DNA from 4 places in the Shewanella sp. MSW genome. Region 4 is predicted to be linked to each of the others. Evidence: predicted binding sites of a transcription regulator. Region 4 holds the regulator's gene; each other region holds the start of a gene.
The links. The regulator sigma-54, encoded in region 4, starts transcription at its own class of promoters, with help from an activator protein. The targets are predictions, from matches to a motif close to GTTGGCACGNNNNTNGNNT.
Positions count from the first base shown of each region.

Region 1 (3,330 bases), on a different contig from region 4:
CAGGCGATAGCTTTCTACCGCTTCAAAACCGATAAGGGCCAGAGGCACCACTTCCAACGCCGAGAAGATAGCGCCCCAGGCGATGACCGAAGTGGGGGTGCCGGTGAAATAGAGGTGATGCAGTGTGCCTATCAGGCCCCCGGTCAGGAAGATCAGGGTAGAGAAGAGTACCGCACCATTGGCACTGCGGGCACGGATAAGGCCAAGACGCACAAACATCAGGGCGATAACCGAGGTGGCAAAGGTTTCAAAGAAGCCTTCAACCCACAGATGTACTACCCACCAACGCCAGTATTCGGCGATGGCAAGGTTAGTGTGTTTACCCATAAACAGCCCGGCACCATAGAAGAGGCCGATGGCGACACAGGAGGCGTAGAGTACCCAGAGCACAGGCTTTAGCTCAGATTCCTGTTTCAGGGCGGGCAACATGGCGCGGCTCACCAGCGCCAGCCAGATCATCAATCCGGCTAACAGCAGCAATTGCCAAACCCGGCCGAGATCTATGTATTCATATCCCTGGTGACCGAAGAGGAAGTTGTTGTCCAGCGAGAAATATTGTTGTACCCCCAGCCATTCACCGGCCATGGAGCCCAGCACCACTACCAGCAGAGCGACCCACAGTAGGTTGACACCGAAGCGTTGATATTTTGGCTCGTGGCCGGAAAGCGCCGGCGCGATATAGAGCCCGGTACCGAGCCAGGCCGTCGCTATCCAGAATACAGCCAGTTGAGTATGCCAGGTGCGGGTCACTGAATAGGGCAGGATCTCACTCAAGGGAAAACCGTAAAACTCCTGGCCTTCAACCGCATAGTGCGCCGTGACGCCACCTAGCAGTATCTGCAGCAGAAATAGGCCGATAGCGGTAATGAAATATTTACCCGTGGCCTTTTGTGAAGGGGTGGGTTTGTGTCTGAACAGGGGATCTTCTGTGGCGGGAGCCGGCAGCGCTTCATGTTTGCCGGCGGCATGATACCAAACCAGGGCACCGATACCGGCCAGCAGAGTCACTATGCTCAGAATCGACCAGACGATATTGTCTGAGGTCGGTGTGTTGCCCAGTTGCGGATCGTAGGGCCAATTGTTGGTGTAGCTGTAACTGGCATCCGGGCGCTCGGTCACTGCGGCCCAAGCGCCCCAAAACAGGAAGGCATTGAGCTGCTGACGGCGTTCGGCAGATCCTATGGTATTGGTTTTCATCGCATAGGCTTCTCGCAGCTCATTCAGCGCGGGATCGTCACCAAACAAAGATTGATAGTGCTGACTCACTTGCGCCATGGCAGCGATACGGGTGTCGGAAAGCACCACCCGGGTGTGACCTCTCTCATCTGTAGTGACAGTGTTATGGCGCAAATCGTCCCTTAAAGCTTGCTCCAATGCGGCCTGAGTACTCTTGTCCAGGCTATTGAAAGGCTTGTTGTATGTCTCCTTGGCGCGAATATCCAGCCAGGCTTCGGCCTCACGGTGCAGCCAGTCTGCAGTCCAATCCGGAGCCACATAAGCGCCATGGCCCCAGACGGAGCCCAACTGATGCCCGCCCATGGAGCGCCAAACCAGCTGCCCTTGTTCTATGTCCTTGCCGCTGAAAACCACTTGGCCCTGGCTGTCGCTATAGACATCGGCAATCGGTGGTTTTTCCCGATAGATTTCACTGCCGATACTGAGAAGTACAGTGAAAGAAGCGACCAACACAAGTAACAGTGCGATCAGGGTGAATTTTTGTCTGCTCATTGGCATCCCTCTGACAAAGTCTATTTGATAGGTTTTCCTTCATAGAGCAGCTAATGTGCCAAGTTTTATTCTTGTTTTTAATCAGTGTCTTACTTTTTTGTGTGTTTTTGATTGTGTCATTTTGATTGTATTTTGAATGTCTTTTTAACATTACAAAGTGTCATTATGACACTGAATGTTTGCCCTGAAGCCATCACTGATATATTGATGAGGATTCTTGGATTTCAAATTCTTTAGTTGATTGAAAAAATTAAGTTTTTTTCATTAATTTGAGTTTATGTTTCTTTGGCTTCATATTTGATGTTTTATTGGTAAATTTTCTATTTTTTAAGGGGTTACACGGCTTCTTTTGCTGGTCTTTTTCGCTGAAAGCGAAAATAAGTCAACTGTTTCTACTGAAAAATAACCCTAATTAATGATATAATTCCGTTTGTAACCCACGTGTTTTCCGGAGTCTCATTAGAGTCAGGTTTCTCTTTTATTAGCTTCCCCGCATTTTCAACTGGAGGGTCATTTGAACGCAGATATCATCAACAGCTTTTTCCTTGTCGGGGCCTTGCTTGTCGCAGTCAGTGTATTGCTCAGCCCGGTGTCGTCGCGACTCGGTATTCCTATTTTGGTGGTATTTCTTGCGGTGGGTATCTTTGCCGGTGAAGATGGCCCAGGCGGCATAGTATTCAATGACTATTCAGTGGCTTATTTGGTCAGTAACCTGGCGCTGGCTGTTATTCTGCTCGATGGTGGCATGCGTACCCGGGTTGCCAGTTTCAGGGTGGCATTGTGGCCGGCCTTGTCCTTGGCCACTTTTGGGGTGGCGTTAACCACCACGCTGACAGGTTTATTGGCTGCCTGGCTGTTTGATCTCAGCTTACTTCAGGGCATGTTGGTGGGGGCCATTGTTGGTTCGACCGATGCCGCGGCGGTATTTAGCCTGCTCAAAGGCAAAAACGTGAACGAGCGTGTCGGTTCGACACTGGAAATAGAATCCGGTTGTAATGACCCCATGGCCGTGTTTTTGACCGTGACGCTGATTGCTATTCTCGGCAGCAGTGGCGATGAACTCTCGGGCAGCTATCTGGCACTGAGCTTTATCAAACAGTTTGGCCTGGGCGGGATCCTCGGTGTCGGCGGCGGTTGGCTGCTCTGGCAGGTTATCAATCGCAATCAATTGCCCGAAGGACTCTACTCCATTTTGGTGCTGAGTGGCGCAATGATGATCTTCGCTATCTCCAATGCCCTGGGAGGCAGTGGTATTCTGTCTATTTACCTGGTGGGTCTGTTTCTCGGTAACAAGGCGACCCGTGGCAAACACTCGATTCTCAACGTCCTTGATGGTATGACCTGGCTCAGTCAGATAGGCATGTTCCTGGTACTGGGACTCTTGCTGACGCCATCGGATCTGAAAGATATCGCCTTACCGGGTTTGGCACTGGCCTTTGGGATGATCTTTCTGGCGCGGCCGATTGCGGTTTGGCTTAGTTTGCTACCGTTTCGCAGCTTCCATGACAGAGACAGATGGTTTATCTCCTGGGTTGGGCTGCGCGGCGCCGTACCCATTATTCTCGCGGTATTTCCCATGATGGCGGGGCTGCCACAGGCGCA
Region 1 covers NZ_LVDR01000002.1:262,847-266,176, forward strand. Annotated here, with positions in the region: gene AYI96_RS02740 (nitric-oxide reductase large subunit) at 1-1,728, opposite strand, end outside; gene AYI96_RS02745 (potassium/proton antiporter) at 2,243-3,330, shown strand, end outside.
Region 1: a site for sigma-54 is predicted at 1,773-1,791, ahead of AYI96_RS02740 (nitric-oxide reductase large subunit). Genes of this name have one in related genera too.

Region 2 (3,330 bases), on a different contig from region 4:
TGGCCAACTGCGAGCCAATTGCCGCCAAGCAAAACGCCGAATTGAGTCTGCAACTTGAAGGTGACCGTGAGATGCAGGTCAATCTTCATGGATTGAGCTCTGCCATCAATAATCTGGTGATCAATAGCCTGGAAGCCGGTGCCACAAACGTCATTCTGCGCCTGAGCTGTGACCAGGCACTGCGCCTTGATGTGATAGATAACGGCAAGGGGCTTGATAGCAAGATGCAAAAACAGGTGTTGGAGCCTTTCTTTACCACCAAGCGTCAGGGCACAGGACTTGGGCTGGCGGTGGTGCAGTCAGTCGTGCGCAGCCACGGCGGCAAATTGGATCTCAGCTGTGAGTTGGACACCGGTTGTACCGTTACGCTGAGCTTCCCACTGATGACAGCTTCTCAAGGGGGGGCGGTATGAGCGAAGCAAAAATTCTTTTGGTGGAAGATGACGCCGCACTCCGGGAAGCGCTGCTCGATACCTTGCTGCTGGCCTGTTACGAGTGTGTTGACGTCGCCAGCGCCGAAGAAGCGATAACGGCTTTGAAAGGTAATCGTTTTGACATGGTGATAAGCGATGTACAGATGGAGGGTATCGGCGGTATGGGGCTGCTGGATTATCTGCGTCAGCAACATCCGCAGTTGCCAGTCCTGTTGATGACGGCCTATGCCACTATTGATAATGCCGTCAGTGCTATCAAGTTGGGAGCGGTAGATTATCTCGCCAAGCCGTTTGCTCCTCAGGTGCTGCTTAATCAGGTGAGTCGTTATTTACGCCCCAAGGTGGTTAGTGGCAGCCCCGTAGTGGCTGATGAAAAGAGCTTGGCCTTGCTGGCATTGGCGCAGCGGGTAGCCGCTTCTGACGCCTCTGTGATGATAAGTGGCCCCAGCGGCTCGGGCAAAGAGGTGTTGGCTCGCTACATTCATCAGCACAGCCAAAGACCTGACGGGCCTTTTGTGGCGATTAACTGCGCTGCCATCCCGGAAAATATGCTGGAAGCCACCTTGTTTGGCTACGAGAAAGGCGCCTTTACCGGGGCTTATCAGGCTTGCCCCGGCAAGTTTGAACAAGCTCATGGTGGCACACTGCTGCTCGATGAGATTTCCGAGATGGAGCTGTCTTTGCAGGCCAAGCTGCTGCGGGTGCTGCAGGAGCGTGAGGTTGAACGCCTGGGGGGCCGCAAGACCATTAAGCTCGATGTCCGGGTACTGGCAACTTCCAACCGGGATCTGAAAGATATGGTGGCCAAGGGCGAGTTTCGCGAAGATCTTTATTACAGGATCAATGTGTTCCCGCTTGCCTGGCCGGCATTGAATCAAAGACCGGCGGATATCATTCCGCTGGCCAAGCATCTGTTGGCACGCCATGCCGAAAATGCGGCAATTAACCCGGTTCCAGCTCTTAGCGATGCTGCCGTGCGGCGTTTGTTGGCCCACCGCTGGCCGGGGAATGTCCGTGAGCTGGATAACGTGATCCAGCGTGCACTGATCTTGAATCAAGGGCAGATAGAAGCCGGCGATATCATTATCGATTTGCAGGATGTTGCGCTGCGAGATACCACAGCCCAGGAAACGCCTGAGGCGCTCGGTGATGAGCTCAAGGCTCAGGAGCATGTGATTATTCTCGAGACTCTGGCCCAGTGTCAGGGCAGTCGCAAGCTGGTAGCCGAGAAATTGGGGATCAGTGCCCGCACTCTCAGATACAAGATGGCGCGTATGCGTGAGATGGGCATAGAGGTGCCCGCCTGAGTCATCTCCCAAAGCGGCCGTCAGGCCGCTTTCCAATCCTTTTGTCTTTCCTCTGGCTCTGCTTGAATTCAGGGCCTTTAGCTCTCTCAATTTTGATTATTCCACTTTTGGCAAACTAATTGCATAGAGTCCGGTAACCCAGGTTTTTCGTCAATTCGCTGACGACAGGAGTGAGAAGATGCAAATAGGTGCCAATTCTTTATTGCAGGAAATGCAATCACTTAAAGGTGAAATTGCCCCAACGGGATTTCAGTCTTCGCCTGTACGTCAGGTGGGCAATACCTCAGGAACTGATTTCGGCCAATTACTGGCCCAGGCCGTAGGCAATGTCAGTGAGTTGCAAAGCACATCATCCAATCTGGCCACCCGGCTGGAGATGGGCGACACCACTGTGTCTCTGTCTGACACTGTTATTGCCCGCGAGAAAGCCAGCGTTGCCTTCGAGGCCACAGTGCAGGTGCGCAACAAGCTGGTTGAAGCCTACAAAGAGATTATGAGCATGCCTGTTTAAGGCCTGCTTGCATCACAGATCCCGGATAACAGGAACGCACAGTGAGCACAGAATTAGTAGCAGGATCCAATGTTTCCGCCGCTGGAACTACGCTGGATGGGGCCCAACAGGAAAATAAGTCGGGTGTATTGGGCTCCCTCGGGGGAGTGGATATGCTGCGGCAGATCACCATGATCCTGGCATTGGCTATCTGTCTGGCACTGGCGGTATTTGTGATGATTTGGGCTCAGGAGCCTGAATATCGGCCACTGGGCAAGATGGATACCCAGGAGATGGTACAGGTTCTCGATGTACTGGATAAGAACCGGGTGCCGTACAAGATTGAAGTCGATGTGATTACTGTGCCTGAAGACAAGTACCAGGACGTGAAGATGATGCTGAGCCGCGCCGGTATAGATTCCAGCGCCGATGCCAAGGATTATCTGAGCCAGGATTCCGGCTTTGGTGTCAGTCAGCGGATGGAACAAGCCCGGCTGAAGCAGAGTCAGGAGATGAATCTGGCGCGGGCGATTGAAGAGCTCAATAGTGTCAGCCGTGCCAAGGTGATCCTGGCGCTGCCAAAGGAAAATGTATTCGCCCGCAATCGCGCCAAACCCAGTGCCACAGTGGTGGTCAGTACTCGCAGGGGCGGTTTGGGCCAGGAAGAGGTTGATGCAATAGTAGATATTGTTGCCTCTGCAGTTCATGACATGGATCCCAGCCGGGTGACTGTGACAGACTCCAACGGCCGCTTGCTGAACTCAGGCAGTCAGGATGGGGTATCTGCCCGCGCCAGACGCGAGCTTGAGCTGGTGCAGCAAAAAGAAAACGAATACCGCAACAAGATAGATTCGATTCTGATGCCGATCCTCGGCCCGGAAAATTTCACTTCCCAGGTGGATGTCAGCATGGACTTCACCGCCGTCGAGCAAACAGCCAAGCGTTTCAACCCGGATCTGCCATCACTTCGCAGTGAAATGACAGTGGAAAACAACAGCGTTGGTGGCAGCAGTGGCGGCATCCCCGGAGCCCTTTCCAATCAGCCGCCGATGGAGTCCAATATTCCTGAAAACGCTGCCGATGCCGCAGAAAGCAGCAG
Region 2 covers NZ_LVDR01000014.1:111,749-115,078, reverse strand. Annotated here, with positions in the region: gene AYI96_RS15220 (sensor histidine kinase) at 1-413, shown strand, start outside; gene AYI96_RS15215 (sigma-54-dependent transcriptional regulator) at 410-1,741, shown strand; gene fliE (flagellar hook-basal body complex protein FliE) at 1,920-2,252, shown strand; gene fliF (flagellar basal-body MS-ring/collar protein FliF) at 2,294-3,330, shown strand, end outside.
Region 2: a site for sigma-54 is predicted at 1,848-1,866, ahead of fliE (flagellar hook-basal body complex protein FliE). Genes of this name have one in related genera too.

Region 3 (3,330 bases), on a different contig from region 4:
AAATCAAATTGGCGATCGCCGAAGGCAGATACAAGGTTGATCCGGAAAAACTGGCAGCCAACATCTCTCAATTTGAATCAGAACTGAACGCACTCAATAAAGGGTCCTGATGCCTGATACCCCGGATATAACCAGCCTGATAACACAGCAGATGACTCAACTCGAGCGTCTGCTGAACTTGATTGAGCAGGAAAAAAATGCCCTGCTCGATCGCAATGCCGATAATCTATTGCAACTGGCCCAAGACAAGAGCAATCTGCTCAATGAGGTCAAGGCAGTAGATGAGGCGCTCTCCTCTCATCCTGAACAAGCTAAACTCAGTCAGTCGCCATTGGCCGAACAGGTCAGTGAAGCCCGCGAACTATTGGCTACTTGCCAACTACGCAATCAGGAAAATGCCGGCCTGATAGAGCTGAGTATGGCCAGTATCAATCGCCTGGCACAGGCGCTGCAGGTGAGCCGCAATGCCTCCAGTCTGACTTATGACGGCAAAGGCAAGACTTCAACCATCGCCACTCTGGGCAACGATCTCAAGGCTTGATTTAAAGCCCTGCTGCTGTTCCATTACTTAAGCTAATTCAGTAAGTTCGGCTTCTTGGTGCGACCCAAACTCCTGTCCCCCCTTGCCTTCCCCCGACTAAACTCAGGGCGCTAAAGCCAAGGGGGTCAAATACAAGATGCCCCCCAGAACAGAACGTATACCCACCTCTCAATTCAGCAAAGATTCTTAAGCCACAAAAAGGCCACAAAAAAAGCAGCCAAAGAAGGCTGCTTTTGACTTATACCCATTACCCTAAAAATAAGTGATCTCTTTCACTCTCTGGGGGCGATTTTGTTGCTGATACAGATCCCACACCTGGGCGAAGTCCAGCTCAAGCTCGGTCACATAATGATCGCCGGCCGGATAACTGCGCACAACCCTGGCGCCGCGGATCACCCCGGAAACCGAGGCCTGGATATTATCGCCTTTCAACATCCAGTCACTGACCTTGCTATCAGCCGACAAACGTTGGCCATAAACTTGTTCGGCCAGTTCCCGATAAGCGGCAATCTTGGATGCTTGCATCGCCATCAGCACCTTTTGCGACTGTTCCTTAGCTGGTTGGCTGGCCAGCGGGGCATAGCCTATTGCCGTCAATTTGGGAAAACTGCTTGGCGCCTCTGTCTCCCACTGCACATATCTGTCCTTATCGGCGCAGCCACCCAGAACTAACGCCAATACCAGCGTGACCAATGTCAGTGTGTTGTTCCAATACTTCATTACTTGTCTCCCACTATCCGGCTCTTATCTTCTCCGCGGTTTTCATAGCGATAAAGCAGGCCTTCTTTTGACACCACCTTGTGGGATGGCGCCAGATAACCCGGTAGTTGCGCCTCAAGCACCCGCGCCCCGGCCGTCGAAAGCACCCGATTGTTATTGATGTTAACAATCCGACTGTTGAACAAGATCTCACCTTTAGCCTGGCTCATGCTGGTGACCAGTACATGATCCACCGCAATATCCGTCGGCAATTGTTGCCAGTCGCGGGTAAGAATAAAATCCCCCTGTGGCGTTACCCGCACCGCTTCGGCCAGGTTCAAATCCACCAGATTAAAGCCGCGCTGATGAAAAGCCGTCATTAAGCTCTGCTGTAGCTGTGAGGCCAGTGCATTACTGCCTTGCATATCCTCCACTATCGCAGGCGTCATCACCAATAGCGGCTGAGTCGGTTTGAGAGCATCATTATGGATTACCAATTCATCCACCAACTGATGCGCCAATAGATTGACTGGTGCTTGTTGCGGCTTGAACTCAGCTTGCGGTTGCTGTGATGTCGTACTGCAGGCAGACAGCAGAAGTAAAGGCAATATACACAGGGCTTTATACATAATATCCGTCTCACTGTTGCCGGAGTGGGCTGTTAACTTCATTCAGGAGCCTGACGTAAACCTTGAACCAGCAGGCTTATTCTACTTAGTCAGTCATACAACACCTGCAGGATTGACCCAAGGACGTTGCAGACAGTAATAGTGTCGGTAACATCGTCAGCACCAATAATGCCAAGCTCTTTTTATTTGCATTAAAACTATGCAAATAAAATACCAACCAAGAACTTAGGGAAAGTGCGAACAAGCCCCCATATGTGCTCTGCTCCGGCGTACAGGTCTGGATGCAACGGCAAATGCCCCCAGGCCTTTGCAAGAAGCACAACACAGCAGGCAGGCCAGTAAGCCACACAGCAACCTATTCCCTACATCAAGAAAGTGCCACGAGAACTTATTCGCACCTTCCTTAGCCCTCAGCGTCCACCGGCGAGTTCTCTGGTTTAGTCGTGTTTAACAACCTTGAGAAATAAGCCTAATTGAGCATCTCATTGGCCGTAGTAACTGACGTGAAATGGCCGAACCACTTGTATTACTTATTTATCCAGCCTTGCTCTTTCGGACAACAAGGTTTGTCGAAAGCTTCTTTGGCTTTATCGGCAAATGCTTGCCGTTCTTTAGCCTGGCATTCACAAATAACACAGTACCCCCTCCCTCTCTCTGGCATAAAATTTGAATACCAAGCGATACCAGCTTAAGTGGCGGCAAAATTCCGTCACCCTGACTTCCATTTTGAGGAACCGCCTTATGAGATTGTGCCCCTTGTTCTTGCTGCCGTTGCTGGGCATCAGCCTCAACGCCATGGCAGAGTGGACCGAGGCCCGAGGTGAAGCCAAAATAATCAATGGCAATCTAACCCAGGCACGGGAAGCGGCAATGGACAACGCCATCAACATGGCACTGCTCTCCCGTGGTGGCAGTTTTCAATCGACCCAGAGTGTCAGCCAGGGGCGCTTGACCCAAAACGATTTCAGCCTCTCCAGCCAGGCGCAGATAAGCAGTGTCGAACTGGTCAGCGAAATGCGCCAGGGAGACAAGCTCAAAGTGGTTATGCGGCTCGATATTCTCGACGGCCCGGATAACAAGTGCCAAAGCTCAGCCATCAAGGCCGCTATCCTGGTCCCCCAGGCCGCCATTAAAGACAGAAGCCAACTGCGTTATGGTCAGTTGGAAAATTTCCAGCGAAGCCTGTCCGAACGGATAGCAGCAACGCTGGATAAACAATCCTCCACCAGCTTTGCTCACCTGCACGCCAACGAGCGGCTGGATATCAAAGAGGAGCTTATCAATATCCGCGGCTACCGCCTGCCGACCTGGATAAGTGAAATTACCGACAGCCAATATCTGTTGCTGCCGCAAATCATAGATATCTCCACCGAACCGGTCGAATCCGGCTTTATGGGCCTATGGGACAACGAGCCGCTGCGGCTATTTCAGTTGCAGCTCAGCCTCTATCATGGGATCAGC
Region 3 covers NZ_LVDR01000026.1:14,630-17,959, reverse strand. Annotated here, with positions in the region: gene flgM (flagellar biosynthesis anti-sigma factor FlgM) at 1-110, shown strand, start outside; gene AYI96_RS19405 (flagella synthesis protein FlgN) at 110-541, shown strand; gene AYI96_RS19400 (LPP20 family lipoprotein) at 794-1,261, opposite strand; gene AYI96_RS19395 (FlgO family outer membrane protein) at 1,261-1,911, opposite strand; gene AYI96_RS19390 (flagellar assembly protein FlgT) at 2,611-3,330, shown strand, end outside.
Region 3: a site for sigma-54 is predicted at 2,069-2,087, ahead of AYI96_RS19395 (FlgO family outer membrane protein). Genes of this name have one in related genera too.

Region 4 (3,330 bases):
GGGAACCAGAAGGGCGAACAGTATGTCCACCGGTTGGTTGTCTATGGCATCGAAGGCGATAGGCTCTTCGCATTTGACCAGCACGGCAATCGGCTCTGTGATATCAGGCAGCCGGCCATGCGGAATCGCAATACCATTACCTATACCTGTGCTCCCCATCTTTTCGCGGGCCAAAAGGCTTTCAAAAATCGCTTGAGAGGAAAGGGTGGGGTACTGGGCGCTGGCGAGATCGCTAATTAGCTCCAGTACCTTTTTCTTACTGCCCGGAGTGGCACAGGTAGTGCACTCCGGCCGCAGGATGGTACTCAGTTCCATCGTTAGTGTTTTGTCAGCTTTTCTTTGTGTTTAATGACCTGACGATCCAATTTATCAATCAGAACGTCGATGGCGGCATACATGTCGGCATGTTCAGAAGTTGCATAGACTTCGCCGCCTGTGAGGTTGATCTTGGCTTCGGCAATCTGTTGCAGTTTTTGTACATTGAGCACAACGTGCACATTATTGATCTGTTCGAAATGGCGTTCAAGTTTCGAAAACTTACTTTCCACATAGTCACGCAGTGAGTCGGTGATCTCGATATGATGTCCTGTCAGGTTGATTTGCATAGAAAGATTCCTCCAATTTCCAACTGTGGATTTATAAACTCTTACGCTGGTTCGACGGTGGTATCATCATAGCCTCGCGATACTTGGCTATGGTGCGTCTTGCAACGTTGATTCCCTGTTCTGCCAGAAGTTGTGCCATCTTGCTGTCGCTCAAAGGTTTCTTCTGGTTTTCCGCTGCCACGAGCTTCTTGATAAAAGCCCTGATCGCCGTGGAAGAGCATTCTCCGCCATCTTCGGTACCGACATGGCTGGAGAAGAAGTACTTCAATTCAAATATTCCCCTCGGGGTATGCATATACTTTTGAGTGGTGACCCTGGAGATGGTCGATTCATGCATCTCGACCGCCTCGGCAATATCGTTGAGTACCATGGGTTTCATGGCCTCTTCACCATATTCAAAAAATCCCTGCTGGAACTGCACTATGCAGTTGGCCACCTTGAGCAGGGTATCGTTGCGGCTCTCCAGGCTCTTGATAAACCATTTGGCTTCCTGAAGATGACCACGAATAAACTGGCTGTCTGATTGGCTGCGGGCGCTACGGGCCATGGCAGCATACTGTTGGTTGATCCCGAGTTTGGGCATACAGTCCGGATTGAGCTCCACTACCCAGCGGCCGCTCTTCTTCCAGACGCTGACATCCGGGATCACATATTCCTCGTCCATCGGCTGCACCAGCAAACCGGGGCGGGGATTGAGGCTCTGAATAAGGTTGATGGCGTCACGCAGTTGATCTTCCTTGAGCTTGGTCTTACGCATCAGGGTGCGAAAGTCGCGGGTAGCGATGAGATCCAGATGTTCGTCAATCAACAAGCGGGCGTCGGCCAGATGCGGGGTGTCGGCGTTGAACTGTTGCAATTGGATCAGCAGGCATTCGCGCAGATCTCTGGAGGCGATGCCGATGGGATCGAAGTGCTGGATCCGCTTGAGTACCGCCTCGACTTCATCGAGCTCAATCTCAGGGTTGCCCATGGCTTCGAGGATCTCCTCAGTGCTCTGGGTTAGATAGCCCTGCTCGTCGATGGCATCTATGATGGCGGTGGCAATGGCGTCGTCGGTATCGGAAAACGGGGTCAGGTTTTTTTGCCATTCCAGGTGTTCATAGAGACCTTCGCTGGTTTCTCCCTGGAAGGGCATATCATCTTCACGGCCCATAGCCGGCCCTGAGGCGCTGGCGGCGGTAAAGACTTCATCCCAGGTGGTATCCATAGGCAATTCATCCGGCATAGACTCATTGTTCAATGCCTCTGAGGTTTCTACCGTGGAACCATCTTCCTGCTTGACGCTCAATTCGCCGGCGTCGTTTTCCTTGTGGTTGTCGTCGATAGCGTCATCCTGGTTGTCCTCGGCCATCTCCAACAGAGGGTTGGCTTCCAAGGCTTCCTGGATTTCCTGCTGCAGCTCAAGGGACGACAGTTGCAGCAGGCGAATTGCCTGCTGCAACTGAGGTGTCATGGTCAACTGTTGACCCAATTTGAGCTGGAGTGACGCTTTCATTATACCGCTAATCCCTACTCGTTATTTTTCAAGGAAAAAATTCAATAATAACAAACTATAATACCCGGAATTGCCGCCGGATGACATGATCCTAACTATAGCCTGAATTGTTCGCCTAAGTACACAGCACGCACTTGCTGGTTGTCCAAGATTTCAGCGGGTGTGCCTTCGGCAATCAACTGCCCATGGCTGACAATGTAGGCTCGCTCACAAACGTCGAGCGTTTCGCGAACATTGTGGTCTGTGATCAGCACCCCCAAACCGCGGGACTTAAGCTGTTCGATGATTTTCTTGATATCGATAACTGAGATGGGATCCACACCGGCGAACGGCTCATCCAGCAGAATGAACTGTGGATTGGCGGCCAATGCCCGGGCGATTTCCACCCGGCGGCGTTCACCGCCGGAGAGGGACATCCCCAGGCTGTCACGTATGTGGGTAATGTGGAATTCTTCCAGCAACTGTTCGAGTTGTTCCTCGCGCTCGTCGCTGTTGAGCTCTTTGCGGGTTTGCAGTACGGCCATGATGTTGTCATGTACCGACAGCTTGCGGAAAATACTGGCTTCCTGTGGCAGATAGCCTATGCCTTTACGGGCACGCAGGTGCATGGGATCCAAGGTCAGCTCGTCGTCGTCAATGAAAATACGGCCCTTGTCACTCTGCACCAGGCCAACCACCATATAGAAGGTAGTCGTCTTGCCCGCCCCGTTGGGGCCCAGCAGCCCCACGATCTGGCCGGTATTGACCGATAGGCTGACATCTTTGACTACGTTGCGCTTCTTGTAACTCTTTGCCAGGTTTTGTGCCGTCAGGGTGCTGGTCATTGCGGCTCCTGCTGCTGTTCTTTCTTATTGAGATCCTGATAGTTTTCCGGCTGGATAACAGTGGTTACCCTATCTTGGCCTTTGCCGCTGCTTTCCGCTTCCAGCTGCTGCTTGTTGATGTCGTAGACTATCTTCTCGGCGGTTACTTCGCTGCCGTCCTGTTCCACTTTGGCTTGACCTATCAAGGTCATGATGCGGCTGTCTATGTTGTAGTGGATCTCTTTGGCCTTGGCACTGGCCTGACGGCCATCTTCCAGCTTCTGGGTATAGGTGGCAGGTGAGCCCTTGGCCACCAGGATCCGCTCGCCACTCTTGTCCTCAGTGTAAGCCGTGAGTTCATCGGCCAGCAGCTTCAAACTGCCCTGGGTGACTGTGACAGGCCCGCCGTATACCACGCGCTTGTTTT
Region 4 covers NZ_LVDR01000003.1:341,415-344,744, reverse strand. Annotated here, with positions in the region: gene ptsN (PTS IIA-like nitrogen regulatory protein PtsN) at 1-315, opposite strand, end outside; gene hpf (ribosome hibernation promoting factor) at 318-605, opposite strand; gene AYI96_RS04740 (RNA polymerase factor sigma-54) at 637-2,100, opposite strand; gene lptB (LPS export ABC transporter ATP-binding protein) at 2,196-2,924, opposite strand; gene lptA (lipopolysaccharide transport periplasmic protein LptA) at 2,921-3,330, opposite strand, start outside.